DNA from 2 places in the Photobacterium kishitanii genome. Region 2 is predicted to be linked to the other one. Evidence: predicted binding sites of a transcription regulator. Region 2 holds the regulator's gene; the other holds the start of a gene.

The links. The regulator PurR, encoded in region 2, represses purine synthesis genes. The targets are predictions, from matches to a motif close to TNANGNAAACGTTTNCNTNA.
Region 1: a site for PurR is predicted at 3,391-3,410, ahead of metK (methionine adenosyltransferase). Genes of this name have one in related genera too.

The regions. Positions count from the first base shown of each region.
Region 1 is NZ_LN794352.1:502,833-510,985, forward strand. It holds gene gshB (glutathione synthase) at 1-248, opposite strand, end outside; gene rsmE (16S rRNA (uracil(1498)-N(3))-methyltransferase) at 266-997, opposite strand; gene PPBDW_RS02625 (SprT family zinc-dependent metalloprotease) at 1,324-1,815, opposite strand; gene metK (methionine adenosyltransferase) at 1,969-3,123, opposite strand; gene tkt (transketolase) at 3,516-5,528, shown strand; gene PPBDW_RS02640 (hypothetical protein) at 6,289-6,633, shown strand; gene PPBDW_RS02645 (hypothetical protein) at 6,745-6,978, opposite strand; gene PPBDW_RS02650 (MFS transporter) at 7,319-8,153, opposite strand, start outside.
Region 2 is NZ_LN794352.1:1,420,885-1,429,037, reverse strand. It holds gene PPBDW_RS06820 (energy transducer TonB) at 1-659, shown strand, start outside; gene PPBDW_RS06815 (MotA/TolQ/ExbB proton channel family protein) at 662-1,363, shown strand; gene PPBDW_RS06810 (ExbD/TolR family protein) at 1,360-1,779, shown strand; gene PPBDW_RS06805 (heme/hemin ABC transporter substrate-binding protein) at 1,779-2,696, shown strand; gene PPBDW_RS06800 (FecCD family ABC transporter permease) at 2,715-3,752, shown strand; gene PPBDW_RS06795 (heme ABC transporter ATP-binding protein) at 3,749-4,546, shown strand; gene purR (HTH-type transcriptional repressor PurR) at 4,933-5,937, shown strand; gene PPBDW_RS06785 (TfoX/Sxy family DNA transformation protein) at 6,310-6,897, shown strand; gene PPBDW_RS06780 (carboxymuconolactone decarboxylase family protein) at 7,358-7,987, shown strand; gene PPBDW_RS06775 (FAD-dependent oxidoreductase) at 7,977-8,153, shown strand, end outside.

The sequences.
Region 1 (8,153 bases), 920 kb from region 2:
ACCGCATCAAGATCCGCCAGCGGGATCTCTTGTTCATTATGGAATTCAAACCAGTCGTTTGGATCTTTTTTTACAGTTACAGTGCGAGTACGTGCAATCGCGACACCTTGCTCTAAAGAAAGATCACTCATTTCCATGTAGTGTAATTCCCAACCACGACGTTGTGCTTCCATCATCATGGCAAAGGTCGAATCTTTTTTGATATTGATAGACTCGATAGGGTCCATCACTATACCTAGCTTGATCATTGTTTTCTCCTGATTACTTAGCCTAGATCACCAAAGCGAACTTGTAGTGCGGTAATGGCTGTCATTGCGGTAGTCTCAGTGCGTAATACACGTGGGCCTAATAAAATTTCGTCAAATTTATATTGCTCAGTCATACTGATTTCTTCAGCAGATAAGCCACCTTCTGGACCGATCAATAACCGTACTTTAGTTACTGGGGTCGGAAGGGTGTTAATTGAATAATGTGCTCGAGGGTGTAAATTTAGTTTTAGACCGTCATATTCTTCAGCACACCATTGCTCTAGTTTCATTACTGGGCGAATAGTTGGTACAACATTACGGCCACATTGTTCACAGGCTGCGATAGCTATTTTTTGCCACTGCTCAAGTTTCTTCTCAAATCGTTCTGCATTTAGTTTAACGCCGCAACGCTCTGAAATCAGAGGCGTAATAGTATTAACGCCAAGTTCAACTGATTTTTGAATCGTGAACTCCATTTTATCGCCACGTGAAATTACTTGGCCTAAGTGAATATCCAGTGGTGATTCAATACTATGTTCAACGCGCGCTTGAATCTCAACTTCAACACTTTTTTTGCTAGCGCTGCTAATCACAGCTGGGAACTCAGCATTACTGCCATCAAACAGTAATACTTGTTGCCCAACTTGCATTCGCATAACACGACCAACATGGTTAGCCGCATCGTCGCTAAGCATAACCATACCTTGGCTTGGTAAAGGTTGTGGATGGTAAATTCGTGGAATTCTCATGATGCGGTCATCTGCAGTAATGGTTGAGTAATACCAGATATTACCACGGTTAGCGGCAGATTGAGGGCAAAAGTTAATTACTGAAATAGAGTAAATAGATCAAAGTAAACAATAATGGTCATGTTTGATGATGACTATTATCATCTGCTAATACGAGGTTGATAAATTAGCTTTTTGAGATGCTGCGACAACGAAATAATTGTGGTTGTCTGGTTTAGCCACAGAGACTGCGGAAGGGGATTAGCTTACTGATAGTTATCTTTTGGGCATGTTAGTAGCGTTATTTGGTAACGGTTAATTGACGTTATTACTATGCTTCAACATTATTATTGAATGTCAGTCTTAAACTGTAATGGTTGTTTGCATTTACGGCAGTAATAACTAGCTTGGCCTCGTTTTACTTTATTATGGCGTCGAATTGTTAGTGGGTATTCACTACAAGGGCAAAGGTAAATATAGCGGGTGCCAGCGACTGAACTAACATTAAAGTTATGGGTGGTTTTAGGCGTTACATTAAATACTTCAGTCATGATTAGTTGCCATTCACGACCATGAGGGCGCACGCGACCAAATAATTTAAATACCACTAAATGGGCGACTTCATGGGCAACGACTTCATTAAGAAAGGCATCAGGATTTTCAGCCAGTAGTATTGGATTAAAACGTAATTCCCATTTTTGTAGATGGGCAGTACCAGCAATTTTGCCACGCTGATTAAAGTTGACGGTTGGTATTTGTAGTCGTTTGTTGAGGCGTTGATTGGCATGTTTGATACAGCACTCTACGTGAGTAAGCACTTGCTTTTGTAGCGGAGTCATAACTTGAAATATCCTAGATTAACGTGTTACAGAGCGGAGAATAAACACTGCTGACTATACACTGGAGGATAAATATTAACGATTATTTTATTTTAGGAATAAAAAAAGGGACGAATTATCGTCCCTTAGTTTTTGATAAACTTAAATTTATTATTATTTAAGTTTAGCGAAGTCGCGTAGTGCGTCTACTTTGTCAGTTTTTTCCCAAGGGAATTCATCACGACCAAAGTGACCATATGCAGCAGTCTTTTTATAGATAGGCTGCAGTAAGTTTAGCATTTCTTGTAGGCCGTATGGGCGTAGGTCGAAGTGCTGACGAACCGACTCAATAATAATTTCTGGGTGTACTTTCTCAGTACCAAACGTTTCAATCATGATAGATGTTGGATCAGCAACACCGATTGCGTATGAAAGTTGAATTTCACAACGGTCAGCCATACCAGCGGCAACGATATTTTTCGCTACGTAACGTGCTGCGTATGCTGCTGAACGGTCAACTTTTGATGGATCTTTACCTGAGAATGCACCGCCGCCGTGACGCGCTGCGCCGCCGTAGGTATCAACGATAATTTTACGGCCAGTTAGACCACAGTCACCCATTGGGCCACCAATAACAAAACGACCGGTTGGGTTGATAAAGAATTTAGTCTCTTTACGTAGCCACTCTTCTGGTAATACTGGCTTGATGATTTCTTCCATTACAGCTTCACGTAGATCTGCTGTTGAGATTGAATCACTGTGTTGAGTTGATAGCACAACTGCATCAATACCAACAATCTTACCTTGATCGTATTCAAACGTTACTTGAGATTTAGCATCAGGACGTAACCAAGGTAGGCTACCATTCTTACGTACAAGCGCTTGACGTTGAACAAGACGATGAGCATAAGTAATTGGTGCAGGCATCAATTCTTTAGTTTCGTTGGTTGCGTAGCCAAACATAATACCTTGGTCACCAGCACCCTGTTCTTTAGGGTCAGTTTTATCAACGCCTTGGTTGATGTCTGGTGATTGCTTACCAATGGTATTTAACACAGCACAAGAATTAGCATCAAAGCCCATATCAGAGTGAACATAACCAATTTCACGTACTGTCTCACGGGTGATTTCTTCGATATCAACCCAAGCTGATGTGGTTACTTCACCACCGACCATTACCATGCCAGTTTTTACGTAAGTTTCACAAGCAACACGCGCTTTCGGGTCTTGCTCTAGAATTGCATCCAAGACTGCATCTGAAATTTGGTCTGCAATTTTATCTGGATGTCCTTCCGATACCGACTCAGAAGTAAACAAGTGTTTAGCCATTGGTGATCTCACTTATATTCATAAATTTATTAGAACGGTAGCGGTAATACTGATACTACATTGCATTCCATACGTTTACATGTATGGAGCTACCTCCGTCTAGACGTCCATAATACCCCGACTAGTTATAAAATCAACAATGTAATATGTAAGGATTTAGTCAAAATCCCAACCTATTAAATACTAAGCTTTTTATTGTGACTATTTTAAATGTAAAAACTTAAATTAACATTGGTTGCATATTATTGAATAAATTAACTTTTTTAAAAACGAAAACGATTGCAGTTGGTGGTGCCTCTTTGAGACAATATTCAACCGAAATCAAGTGATCGCTAATAAATGGCGTCATTATTTATTCGTAAATTATTATTTTATGACTATTTGGAGCAGATATGTCTTCTAGTAATGCGGTGTCGCGTAAAGAACTAGCCAATGCAATTCGTGCACTTAGTATGGATGGTGTGCAACAAGCGAATTCAGGTCACCCTGGTGCACCAATGGGAATGGCAGATATTGCTGAAGTATTGTGGCGTGGTCATTTGAACCATAACCCCCATAACCCAAACTGGGTTGATCGTGATCGTTTTATTTTATCAAATGGTCATGGCTCAATGCTTATTTACTCTCTGCTTCATTTAACAGGTTATGATTTATCGATTGATGATCTTAAAAATTTCCGTCAATTACATTCAAAAACGCCAGGTCATCCGGAATATGGGTATGCTCCAGGCATTGAAACCACAACCGGCCCTCTCGGCCAAGGCATAACTAATGCAGTTGGTATGGCATTAGCTGAGAAATCGATGGCTGAGCAATTTAACCAGCCAGGTCATGATATTGTTGACCACTACACTTATGCTTTTATGGGTGATGGTTGCATGATGGAAGGTATCTCTCATGAAGCGTGTTCACTTGCTGGCACATTAGGCCTAGGTAAGTTAATTACTTTTTGGGATGACAACGGTATTTCTATTGATGGTGAAGTAGAAGGTTGGTTCTCCGACGATACTGCAAAACGTTTTGAAGCTTACGGTTGGCATGTCATTTCAACTGTTGATGGCCATGATGCTGAAGCGATTAATGCAGCGATTGAAGCGGCGAAAGCTGAAACAACCAAGCCAACTCTTATTTGTTGCCAAACCATCATCGGTTTTGGTGCACCTAATAAAGCCGGTTCGCATGATTGTCATGGTGCACCATTGGGTACGGAAGAAATAGCTGCAGCACGTGAGTTCTTAGGTTGGAACCATGGCCCATTTGAAATTCCAGCTAATATTGCTACTAATTGGGATGCAACAGCAGCGGGTAATGCTAAAGAAGCTGCATGGAATAAAAAGTTTGCCGCCTACAGCGCTGCTTTTCCTGAATTAGCCGCTGAATTTACCCGTCGTATGAATGGCGACTTACCTGTTAATTGGGAAGTTGCAACGTCGAACATTATTGCTGATTTACAAGCCAATCCTGCCAATATCGCCTCACGTAAAGCTTCACAAAATGCGTTAGAAGCTTATGGTCAATTACTGCCTGAATTTATGGGAGGCTCAGCCGATTTAGCACCCTCTAATTTAACCATGTGGTCTGGTTCTAAATCACTGACACCGACTGATGCTTCTGGTAACTATATTCATTACGGTGTGCGTGAGTTTGGTATGACAGCCATCATTAATGGTATTGCATTACATGGTGGTTTTGTTCCTTATGGTGCAACTTTCCTAATGTTTATGGAATACGCGCGTAATGCATTGCGGATGGCAGCATTAATGAAAGTGCAAAACATTCAGGTCTATACTCACGATTCAATTGGCTTAGGTGAAGATGGTCCAACTCACCAACCGGTTGAGCAAGTCGCATCACTGCGCTTAACACCAAATATGAGTACTTGGCGTCCTTGTGATCAGGTTGAATCTGCTGTGGCGTGGAAATATGCGATAGAGCGTAAAGATGGTCCGACAGCATTGATCTTCTCACGCCAAAATCTTGATCAGCAAGATCGTAATGCTGAGCAAGTCACTAATATCACTAAAGGTGGTTACATTCTTAAAGATTGTACTGCTGAGCCAGAGCTTATTCTTATTGCGACGGGATCTGAAGTTGGTATTGCTGCGCAAGCTTATGCAGAATTAACGGCTGCAGGTCGTCAAGTTCGTTTGGTTTCTATGCCTGCAACTGATTTATTTGATAAACAAGATGCTGCTTACCGTGAAAGTGTATTGCCAGCTAATGTAACAGCACGTATTGCTATTGAAGCGGGTATTGCCGATTACTGGTATAAGTATGTTGGCCTTAACGGTCGTATTATTGGTATGACAACTTTTGGTGAATCAGCGCCTGCAGATGAACTATTTAAGATGTTTGGTTTTACAGTAGAAAATATTGTTAATAATGCTAATGAGTTACTTGGATAATATTTTATTATTTCCTAATAACTAAGTTTGAAAAAGACCGCAGATAGCGGTCTTTTTTTGTGGCGATGATCTGTGTTTTTTTATAAAAATAAAATCGTAATTCAACCGCATTAATCATTACTAAAACTAATCTGAAGTAGCTGTTTTTATCATTTTTCAAGGCCATTAAAATATCTATAATGGCCTCCATCGAAACACGACCGCAAGCCTTATAGAGTCAATGGTTAGGCTATGGTTGTATTATTTAAAGCTTAGTTTATTGAGGAAAAAGAAATGACTGGTATCGTTAATAAAATTATCGCACTTTACACTCCTGTATTCGCTACTATGTACAAAAGCGGCAACATGACTAAGTAAAGTCAGTGTTAAGGCTCAGCCTTAACCATTAAAAATATTTGTTAAGAAGGCTTTGAACTTATTGTTCAAAGCCTTTTTTGCGTTTATGCCAAACATGAAAATTTTCTGATCTAATCGTCGATTTTATTCCATTCCAGTAAATGCACGTAAAGATAGTAGGGAACCTAAGGCTTTTATTATGAGCTGTTAATTCATGAGCTAGGATATTACCAATAAAACATGCACTATAAGTGGCGTAATAAACAGTTGTTATATGTCTTAACGATATATTTAAATGTTTCCCAATACCGCTAGAGATGCATTTCGCTGACGTTTGTCAATTTTTGATTTTTAAGCGTTATTTTGCTTTTGTTTATAGAGATAACCATTAAAATAAACTCTCAAGTTTACTTTTGGTGGTGTTATGAAAAAAACTATTTTAGGATTATTAGTTGGTTTAGTGGCGATAACTTCAGTACCAGCACAGGCTAATGATTGGGGTTCTTGGGGCGAGACTAAAAAAGGTCGTGTTGAGAGCGCTAGAATCTGTGGTAATAATGGTTATATTTTTAAAGTACGAGATTCTTTTTACGTTGCAAAATATCAATCAGGCAAACGCTTTGCTGTTGGCGTACCAGTTAAAGCACGTTTCGGTAAAAATAAGTGGCTACATATTGAAGGGCTTAAAAACGACGGTAATTATTTAGTTAAGCGTAAGTACTACAGTTTAGCGAAAGCAAAAGCGAGCGCATGTGGTTTAACGTGGTAAATTATATTTAAGAATATGCTTAATATAAGGCCGTCTAACGGCCTTGTTATATTGATACATAGCTAAAAAAGGGCAGTCTCAGACTACCCATAGCAACGATCATTTTATTATCTAAAGTGCTCTTTCTGCAGTAGATACATAATCTGGCAAGTTGGTTACATAAGGTGCAAACCAAGAGCCTTTAATACAGTGTGATTCACTGTCAACAATGCAAATATCTTTGTTATTATTTTCAACTACCCCGAGCACCATTCCATCCGCTTCACCCGTGACGTTGATTGAAACATCAAACCAGTATGTCGCGCTTTCGTTATTACGATCTTTACCAGAAAAAACAGCTTTCATTTGTCTCTCCAAATCATAAATTTATTAAGTTTATTAAGCACAAAGATAAACGTAACTATACGTAATCAACTGAATATACAAGGTTTTAATTTATCTTTTAGCTTAAGTTAGTGTTAGTTTATACCTTAGCTGAATAGTTAAATTAGCTATAGATCACAACAATAGCAGTATGGTTAAAATAGTTGCATATAAGGTTGTTGCTCCCAAAGTAAATAGTGGTTAAAGAACACTATTGAACAGTATGGATATTTATGCGATTTAATATATGCGTAACCGCTGTACATAAAAAGGCTACCTAAGCGGTAGCCTTTTGAGCATTAACGAACGAGTGTATTAAATATTAATTATGCTTAATGACTAATATTTCATTAGTTCGTTTTTTCATTATTATCAGTGCAAATGATGTAATCATACCAATAATAGCAACGATTAAACCTATTCCAAAAATGATTTGATATGCTTTGATTGCTGGATATGTATCAATAATCCAACCATTTAATGCATAAGCCCAAAATACAGAAGAATATGCAGCAAATGATCCAATACTCATCGCTGAACCGGTATAACTTTTAGGAACGCCGGCTTCTGCTACTGGAGCCAGAATAATTCCTTTAGCTAAAAAAATACTAAACGAAAAGCACATTAATAAAATTATATTAATGAATAACATATTTTGTTCTTTAGGCAAAAATATCGTAATAGATAAAGATATAATTGTTAAGAATAGTGCAAAAAACATCATTTTAATTGAAGATTTAAAAATAAAATCAGCGATTGAACCAGATATTAATCCGGAAATTACACCCATAGCACCTGTATTAATAATACCAAACAATGCGGCTTGTTCTGTTGATAATCCAAAAACAGCCTGTAAGTAAGGAACTGTATAAATTAGAGTGATGTATATCCAATATACAGTTAAAGAAGTAATAGCTGCTAGCCACACTGTTGGCATTTTTAATACATGTAGTAAGCCATTAAGAGCTTCTTTATTTTTACTTTCTCCTTTTATTATCTCCATTCTATTATTAGGTACAAATTTCCAAACACAAAAAATCATGGGTAAAATAAGTAATGTATAAATGATAATAGCACTTTGGAAAACTAAAATAGAACCGCCTAATAATGCCATTATTCCTACAATAATAGCATTCATCCCCATTTCAGAGGCGCGA
Region 2 (8,153 bases):
CATTTGCAGCCATACCACCAGCGGTAGTTGACACCCCTCCGCCAACAGCAAAACCCACGATGCCTACAGTGTCAACACCGGTAAAGACCCCTGTTGTCTCTACAATGAAACGCTTAGCAAAAACCAATACCACCCATAAAGTCGTCACTAAAAAAGCACCAACACCACCGAAAAAAATAACGAAAACCGCGAAATCAACAGCAACAGTCACCAAGAAAAAACACGTTACACCGAAGAAAACGAAAACCCAACAATCACAACCTATAGCTAACAAAATAACGCATAAAGAAAAAAAACCATTAAAAGCGACAAAAACCATTACTAATCAATTAAATAAAAAAACATTAGCAACGACTTCTACTGCCGGAGCGCAAACGTTGCAATTAGTATCGAAACCGACTTTTGCAACTCGCCCAGGCGCGGTTAATTACCCTAAATTAGCCAAGCGCCGAGGTATAGAAGGCCAAGTGCTGATTGAAGTTTGGATTGGTACTGAAGGACAACAGTTAAAACAAAAACTGATCAAATCATCTGGTGCCCATATTCTGGATAAAGCGGCTCTCACCGCGATCAAGAAGTGGCACTTTTCTGCTCACATTGTTAACGGTAAGGCGATTGCCCACCGAGTACAAATCCCTGTACGTTTTAAATTGGATTAAACATGACTGTTATTGACAACCTCACTCAACAATTTGGCCTTATGACATGGCCACTGCTCGCCTGCTCTGCACTAACGGTCATGATTTTAGTCGAGCGTTTAATACAGGTTCTGTTATGTACTGGCGTTGGAAAAACCAAGGTCACGGCATTACTTGAACAGCAGAATAGGCATGATGATCGTGCGCTTGATCAATTAGCAGAACAACTCAAGCACCAACGACCATTATTATGTAAAGGCATTGCCATGCTGATCTCTCATCGCCATTTCACAAAACCTTTACGAGAAGATGCCGCAGGTATTTGGTTGCTTCAGAAACGTCAGCAATTACGCTCAGGATTACGATTACTCAGCTTAATTGGTGTTATTAGTCCTTTACTTGGCCTACTTGGAACCGTACTTGGTTTAATTGAAATGTTTAAAGGCATTGCACTGTCTACTGGTTCTGTTACACCCAGTGATCTTGCTGATGGCCTAGGTTTAGCAATGCGCACTACTGCTGCTGGACTGATTATTGCGCTGCCAGCCATTACTGGCTCACAATTATTAGGGCTATGGGCAGATAGCATCATGGCAAAACTTGAACACAGTTTAAATCGCTGCAATTTATGGCTGGAAGGAATGAATCTTGATGCGGGTAATGGCCCAGTGAAACCGTGTGATACCTGTGAGGAAAATCCCGCTTACAACGGTACCTCAGCATGATAAGCATTAATAATAGTCATCAGAATAGTGATGAATTAAACCCAGATTTAACGCCGTTATTAGATATTATTTTTATTGTGATGGTGTTTTTATTACTTACCGCGACCGTAAAAATTAAAGCGTTAGATGTGGAACTGCCACAAACCGCCACCAAGATATTACAAACAACCAAGGCCGATCCGATTACGATAAATCTCGTTGCAAATGAACCTTATTGGGCATTACAAGGCCAATCAGTTAGCACTTGGGATAGCTTTAATCAGCAGTTATTAACAGAAGTAAAAACGCACCCCAATAAACCCGTTGTGATTGGTGCTGATAAAAAAGCCTCAGTAGAACAAATGCTCAAACTATTAGCTTTCCTACAAAAAAATGACATTAAAGCCACTCAACTATTAATGGAAGATCAACAATAATGGACCGTCAAAACTCTCTTTTAATCACACCTTCTTGGCGTCAAATTTCTCGAAAAGTACTCTTTACAGCAACCCTATTAATGACAGCTTCAAGTGTATTATCACCAATGGCACATGCTCAAGCTACTCCAGACTCGTCTCGTATCATTAGTGCTGGCGCTGCAATTACTGAGATTATTAACGCCTTAGGTGCTAAGCAACAATTGATAGCAGTGGATGTCACCAGTAAAACATTGGTTGCTGATGCGATCCCTAAAGTGGGCTATCACCGTCAACTTTCAGCGGAGAGTTTGATTGCGTTAGCACCAACAAGAATCATTGGCTCAGATGAAATGGGTCCACCAAAGACATTAACCTTGCTAAAACAATCAGGGATTGAGGTTGATATTGTTAATGGTGGTGAAACTGTCAATGATTTATTCCATCGCATCGATCAAGTAGCAACCTTAACTCAGCATCAACAACAAGCGCAGCAGCTTAAGCAACAAATCACAACCACCGTCGACAATATTAAGCAACACAACTTACACCAAACACAACCCAAGAAAGTGTTGTTCTTAATGATTCACGATGGTCGCCCAATCAGTGTTGCGGGTAAAAACACTACCGCAGACAGTATTATTACTTTAGCGGGTGCGATTAACCCTGCAGCAACCGTAGTGACAAATTACAAACCGGTATCGACTGAAGCTATTCTACAGATGCAACCCGACATTATTTTATTGAGTAGTCGCACTACAGCATCGATTAAAAATATGGCACAGCTAGTGAAAAAGATGCCGGTGTTAGCGGCGACCCCTGCTGCGAAAAATAATGCTATTGCTGTCATTGACGGTACCGCATTAATTGGTGGTTTAGGTATTCACAGTATTAATGAAGCCATGCGCCTCAATCGCGTTTTTTACCCACAGTCGTAATCTGAGATAAATGTCACCATGAATGTCACTCGTATTTCCCCGCCTGTCATTTACGCGATCAGTATGGGCTCGCTGTTATTTGCGCTACTAAGCTCAATTGCGATTGGTCCAATGGACATTAGCTATAAAGACAGCTTTATTGCCCTATTACCTGGCGAGCACCAACTCGCCGCCCACGTTGATTTAGTGATTCACCAGATACGCTTACCACGGACACTATTATGCATTGCTATTGGTGCAATATTGGCTATTTGTGGTGCGGTCCTACAAGGACTATTTCGTAACCCTCTTGCCGATCCAGGTATTATTGGTATTTCTGGCGGCGCAGGACTTGGGGCTGCTTTTGCGATCATTTTATTTGCACCATTGATGGCTCAATACCCATTATTAATGAATATTGGCGCAGTACCCTTTTTTGCCTTTTTAGGCGGGGCCATCAGTACCTATTTGGTCTATCACCTTGGCACCGATAAAAACGGGACTTCTGTGGTCGTCATGTTACTGGCTGGTGTTGCGATTGGGGCAATTTCAGGTGCAGGATTAGGATTACTGAATTATATTGCGGATGACCAAGCCCTACGTGATTTTTCTTTATGGTCAATGGGATCTCTCGCAGGCGCAACTTGGCCTAATATTGGCTTAGCTTTTATGAGTCTGATAGTGATTTATTATTATTGTTACCGCCAAGCCAATGCACTCAATGCGTTTTTATTGGGCGAAGCTGAAGCTCGTCATATGGGCGTTAATGTTCAACACCTCAAACGCAGTTTAATTATTGTGTGTGCCGCAGGTGTAGGGATCACGGTGGCGATTACAGGCCCGATTGGCTTTATAGGGCTGGTGATCCCTCATTTAGGTCGTATGATTTCAGGGCCAAACCATAGAACATTATTACCAATTTCCGCTATTTTAGGCGCTTTAATACTGCTCGTCGCAGATATGATCGCTCGTAGTGCCTTTGCACCACAAGAACTTCCGGTGGGTATTATTACTGCTATCTTAGGCGCACCATTTTTCATCTATTTACTTAATAAGCAAAAAGGCAGAATCGCATGACGGCGACATTCTCACACTCGACGGCGATTACAGCACGCAACTTACAGCTCACATTAGCCGATAAAGTATTATTAGATAACTTCAGTATTGATATTAAAGCGGGTGAAGTCACTGCGCTTTTAGGCCCTAATGGAGCAGGTAAAAGTACCCTTCTCAAAATATTATGTGGTGAAATGACCCCTGAAAGCGGTGATGTGGCATTTTTCGATCGTGATATTAATGAGTGGCAACGCGCAGAACTAGCACGCCATTTAGGTATATTACCGCAACATAGCTCACTCTCTTTTGCTTTTACATGTAAAGAAGTGGTCGAGCTTGGCACCATGCCTCTTTGCTTATCACGTCAGGAAATAGATCATATAACCACCCAAACTATGCACAACACTGATGTTATTCATCTCTCTCAACGCTTATATCCAACCTTATCCGGCGGAGAAAAACAGCGGATCCATTTCGCGCGAGTATTAACGCAACTAAGCCAAGCTAATAACAAGTGTATCTTAATGTTAGATGAACCAACCTCAGCACTGGATTTAGCCCATCAACATAAAACGCTGCAAGCCGCACAGGCAATGGCTGCACAAGGTGCTGCGGTGATCGTAGTATTACATGATCTCAATTTAGCGGCGCAGTACGCTCAAAGAATGGTAATTATTCAACACGGGAAAATTCAAGCGGATGGTTCACCATGGCAAGCATTAGATCCAGCAGTGATTAATGCCGTCTATGGCTGGCAAGTTTCCGTTCACTCCCACCCTATTCATGGTTACCCTTACCTATTATCATCGTGTTAAAAAACAGCATCATTAATGAATCCATCAAGTAAATTTCAGTAACACGACGATAAATTTGCTGAAATTTACGTTTTTTTGTTGATAGCATCAAATAATTTAATCCAAAACAATAGAATCGTTGCACTACGCTCAACACTCAGTAAAATGTGAACGCAAGCGATTACACTTGAAAAATATGCAATAATTATAAAGCCGCAAAATAAATGCGGATTTTGGCGTTGAATACAATTAAAGTCTGTAATAGGCACTGAATCGGTGTCAAATTGAATAATTAACGAGATGCTTTACATAAGTAAGATGGATTTTATTAATCTCAGTGATTACTCAATTTGATACCACACTATTAGCTAGAAACGCCTCTAGCGCTCATTATTAGAAGAATAAATATGGCAACCATTAAAGATGTTGCACGTATGGCTGGGGTTTCAACCACAACAGTTTCACACGTGATCAATAAAACGCGCTTTGTAGCAGAAGCAACACAGAAAAAAGTACTTGCGGCAGTTGAAGACCTTAACTATGCACCAAGTGCTGTTGCGCGTAGTCTAAAATGTAATACCACCCGTACTATTGGCATGCTAGTAACAAAGTCGACCAACCCTTTTTTTGCTGAAGTTGTACATGGTGTTGAAGAGTATTGCTATCGTGAAGGCTACACCCTAATTTTATGTAATACCGAAGGGAATCTTTCTAAGCAACGCGATTACTTACGCATGCTTGCAGAAAAACGTGTCGATGGCTTATTAGTGATGTGTTCTGATCTTGACCAAAAATTATTGGATCTTCTTGAGCGCCAAAAAGACTTACCAATGGTGATTATGGATTGGGGCCCAGAGAGTCCACATACCGATAAAATTCAAGATAATGCAGAACAAGGTGGCTATATAGCGACCAAATACTTTATCGATCATGGTCATACTCTCATTGGTTGCTTATCTGGCCACAATGACAAGTCTACTTGTCGTGAGCGCCTAAAAGGCTTTAATAAAGCAATGGCAGAAGCAAACTTAGCGGTTAACGAAGACTGGATCCTTGAAGGTGACTTTGAGTGTGATTCAGCAGTAAAAGCCGCTGAGAAATATATTGCAATGACTGAACGCCCAACGGCTATTTTTTGCTTTAATGACATTATGGCAATGGCACTTATTAGTACGTTTGAACAAGCAGGATTACGTGTACCTGGTGATATTTCAATCATCGGTTATGACAACATTGATCTAGCACCTTACTTTGCGCCACCACTAACGACTATCCATCAACCAAAACGTCGTTTAGGCAAAACAGCTATTAAGATTTTAATGGAGCGCATGAAAGATAAAGATCACGAACGTCAAATTTTTGAAATGGCGCCGGCTATCGTCGAACGAAAATCTGTAAAAGATTTACGCTAATACCGTCAATTATTGATCAAGCCAATATTTATATTGGCTTTTTCACTCTATATAATAACTACTATTCTCACCGCTTTTAAAACGACCATTCCAACCAAAAAATACGAGCAATGTCACATATTCACCAGCTTTCGTTAATATTCAAACTTACCTTGTTCAAAGATCGAATATAATGATTCGTGTAAATACATATAATAGTAAGCAAAAGACTTACAGGCTATAAATAAACTTTCGATACTGATTATTTTATTTATAGAGGAATGCATGGATGATTTAAAGTAGTTAAATTTTCATGTAAATAGCTTTAATAATAAAGTAAATTTACGACTACTTTAATGTTAGCTGACACTCATTTATTCATCGAGTAGAAGTATGGACAAAGCAATATTAAAAAACTCATTAAAACTATTAGATCATTTAGGTAATGTAAAATCACGCTCAATGTTTGGTGGCTTTGGTATTTTCGCAGGCGAAGCAATGTTCGCACTAGTGGTTAATAATAAACTCCATCTACGAGCAAATTCAAAAACAGAAGAGGAATTTAAACAAGCGGGTTTAGAACCTTATATATATAAAAAACGTGGTTTCCCTGTAACAACGAAACACTATGCCATTCTTGATGAGTGGTGGGAACACCCTGAAAAAATAGTAGAACAAGCTAAATATTCACTTAAAGCAGCACAAGAAGACAAAAAAGCCAAAGAATGTTGTACTCCAGATAGAATTAAAGATTTACCTAATTTACGACTTTCAAATGAAAGAATGCTCAAGAAAATAGGTATTAAAACTATTGAACAGTTACATAATATTGGTGCACTCGAAGCTTATAAAGCGTTACAAAAAACACAAGAAACGACTTTAAGTATAGAGTTATTATGGGCACTAGAAGGTGCCATACATGGCCAACATTGGTCAGTAATACCTGAAAGCAGACGCAATGAACTGCTAGCAAAACTATAATAAATATATCCGTCAACTGGCTAAGTGACACTTAAGAATAAAGAGGCCTTGTGCCTCTTTAATTTATTCTAGAGCTGAATTTGTATTCGCCTACTAGCATTGTCATCTAAATTTAATCTTAATAAAATTGCATAATATTACTTATTTAAATATGCGTATTAATAAATAATCTAAATACCACAATAAAACATAATTTTTTATTTCTTAAATGTCAGTTCTATATCACTTACCTAAAACGTATCTTTAACGTTCGACAACGATTATTTATCATTCATCAACGCTCTCATATCATTAGTGCGATTTACGGCCATAACTACACGGTAAAGACTCTATTTGCTGTTGTTATTTCAAGCAATTTCTCGAATAATCAAAATTTTTTTTATTAAATGAAATACAATGTCACTTCTCTCGGTCTTGCTACTTAAGAGTTTGTGTAACTTTCATTTAATAAGGATATACCTTGCGTATACTAACCAAAAATACATTTTCATTATGGGTAAAACCTTTACTGTGGCTACAAGCCCGCCATTTTGGCAAAGTACTCAACCCCGCCAAACTATGGGGACGTAAGCCTGTTCTTTTCTGGTTAGTTGCTTTGTTCTTTGGTTATCTTGACCGTAAAAAATCACCGATTGATGCCGTTATACGATCATTAGTGTGTGTCCGTGTATCACAACTTAATAATTGCGCATTTTGTGTCGATGCTAACGGTATGAAACTCGCAGAACGTTGCCACTCAGTAGAAAAAATAAAAGCATTGGCAAATTGGCAATCTTCTGAGTACTTTTCAGAACAAGAACAAGCCGTATTAGCCTATACAGAAGCAATGACAATTACTGGACAACATGTCAGTGACGAAATGCTTACGGCACTCGCTGCTTGGTATAGTAGTGATGATATTGTAGAGCTAACAGCATTAGTGAGTTTTCAAAATTTATCAGCTAAATTTAATACTGCACTTGATGTACCTGCGCAAGGGTTTTGCTCATTACCAATTCAGCCACAAACAAGCAGCAACTCTCAAAAAAACACAACCCAAGCTTCTTCTGATTCAAATAAAAAACCACTAGGGAGCTTAGATGAAAAATAACAAAATTTTATTATTGGTTGTCATCGCAACGATTATTAGCACTTGGTTCTATTTTGACCTGAGTCATTTTCTTACCCTTGAATATGCTAAGCGTGAGCAATTAGCCTTACAGCACCATATTACCGAAAATCCAGTCATTGCCTACGTCAGCTTTTTCAGTTTATAC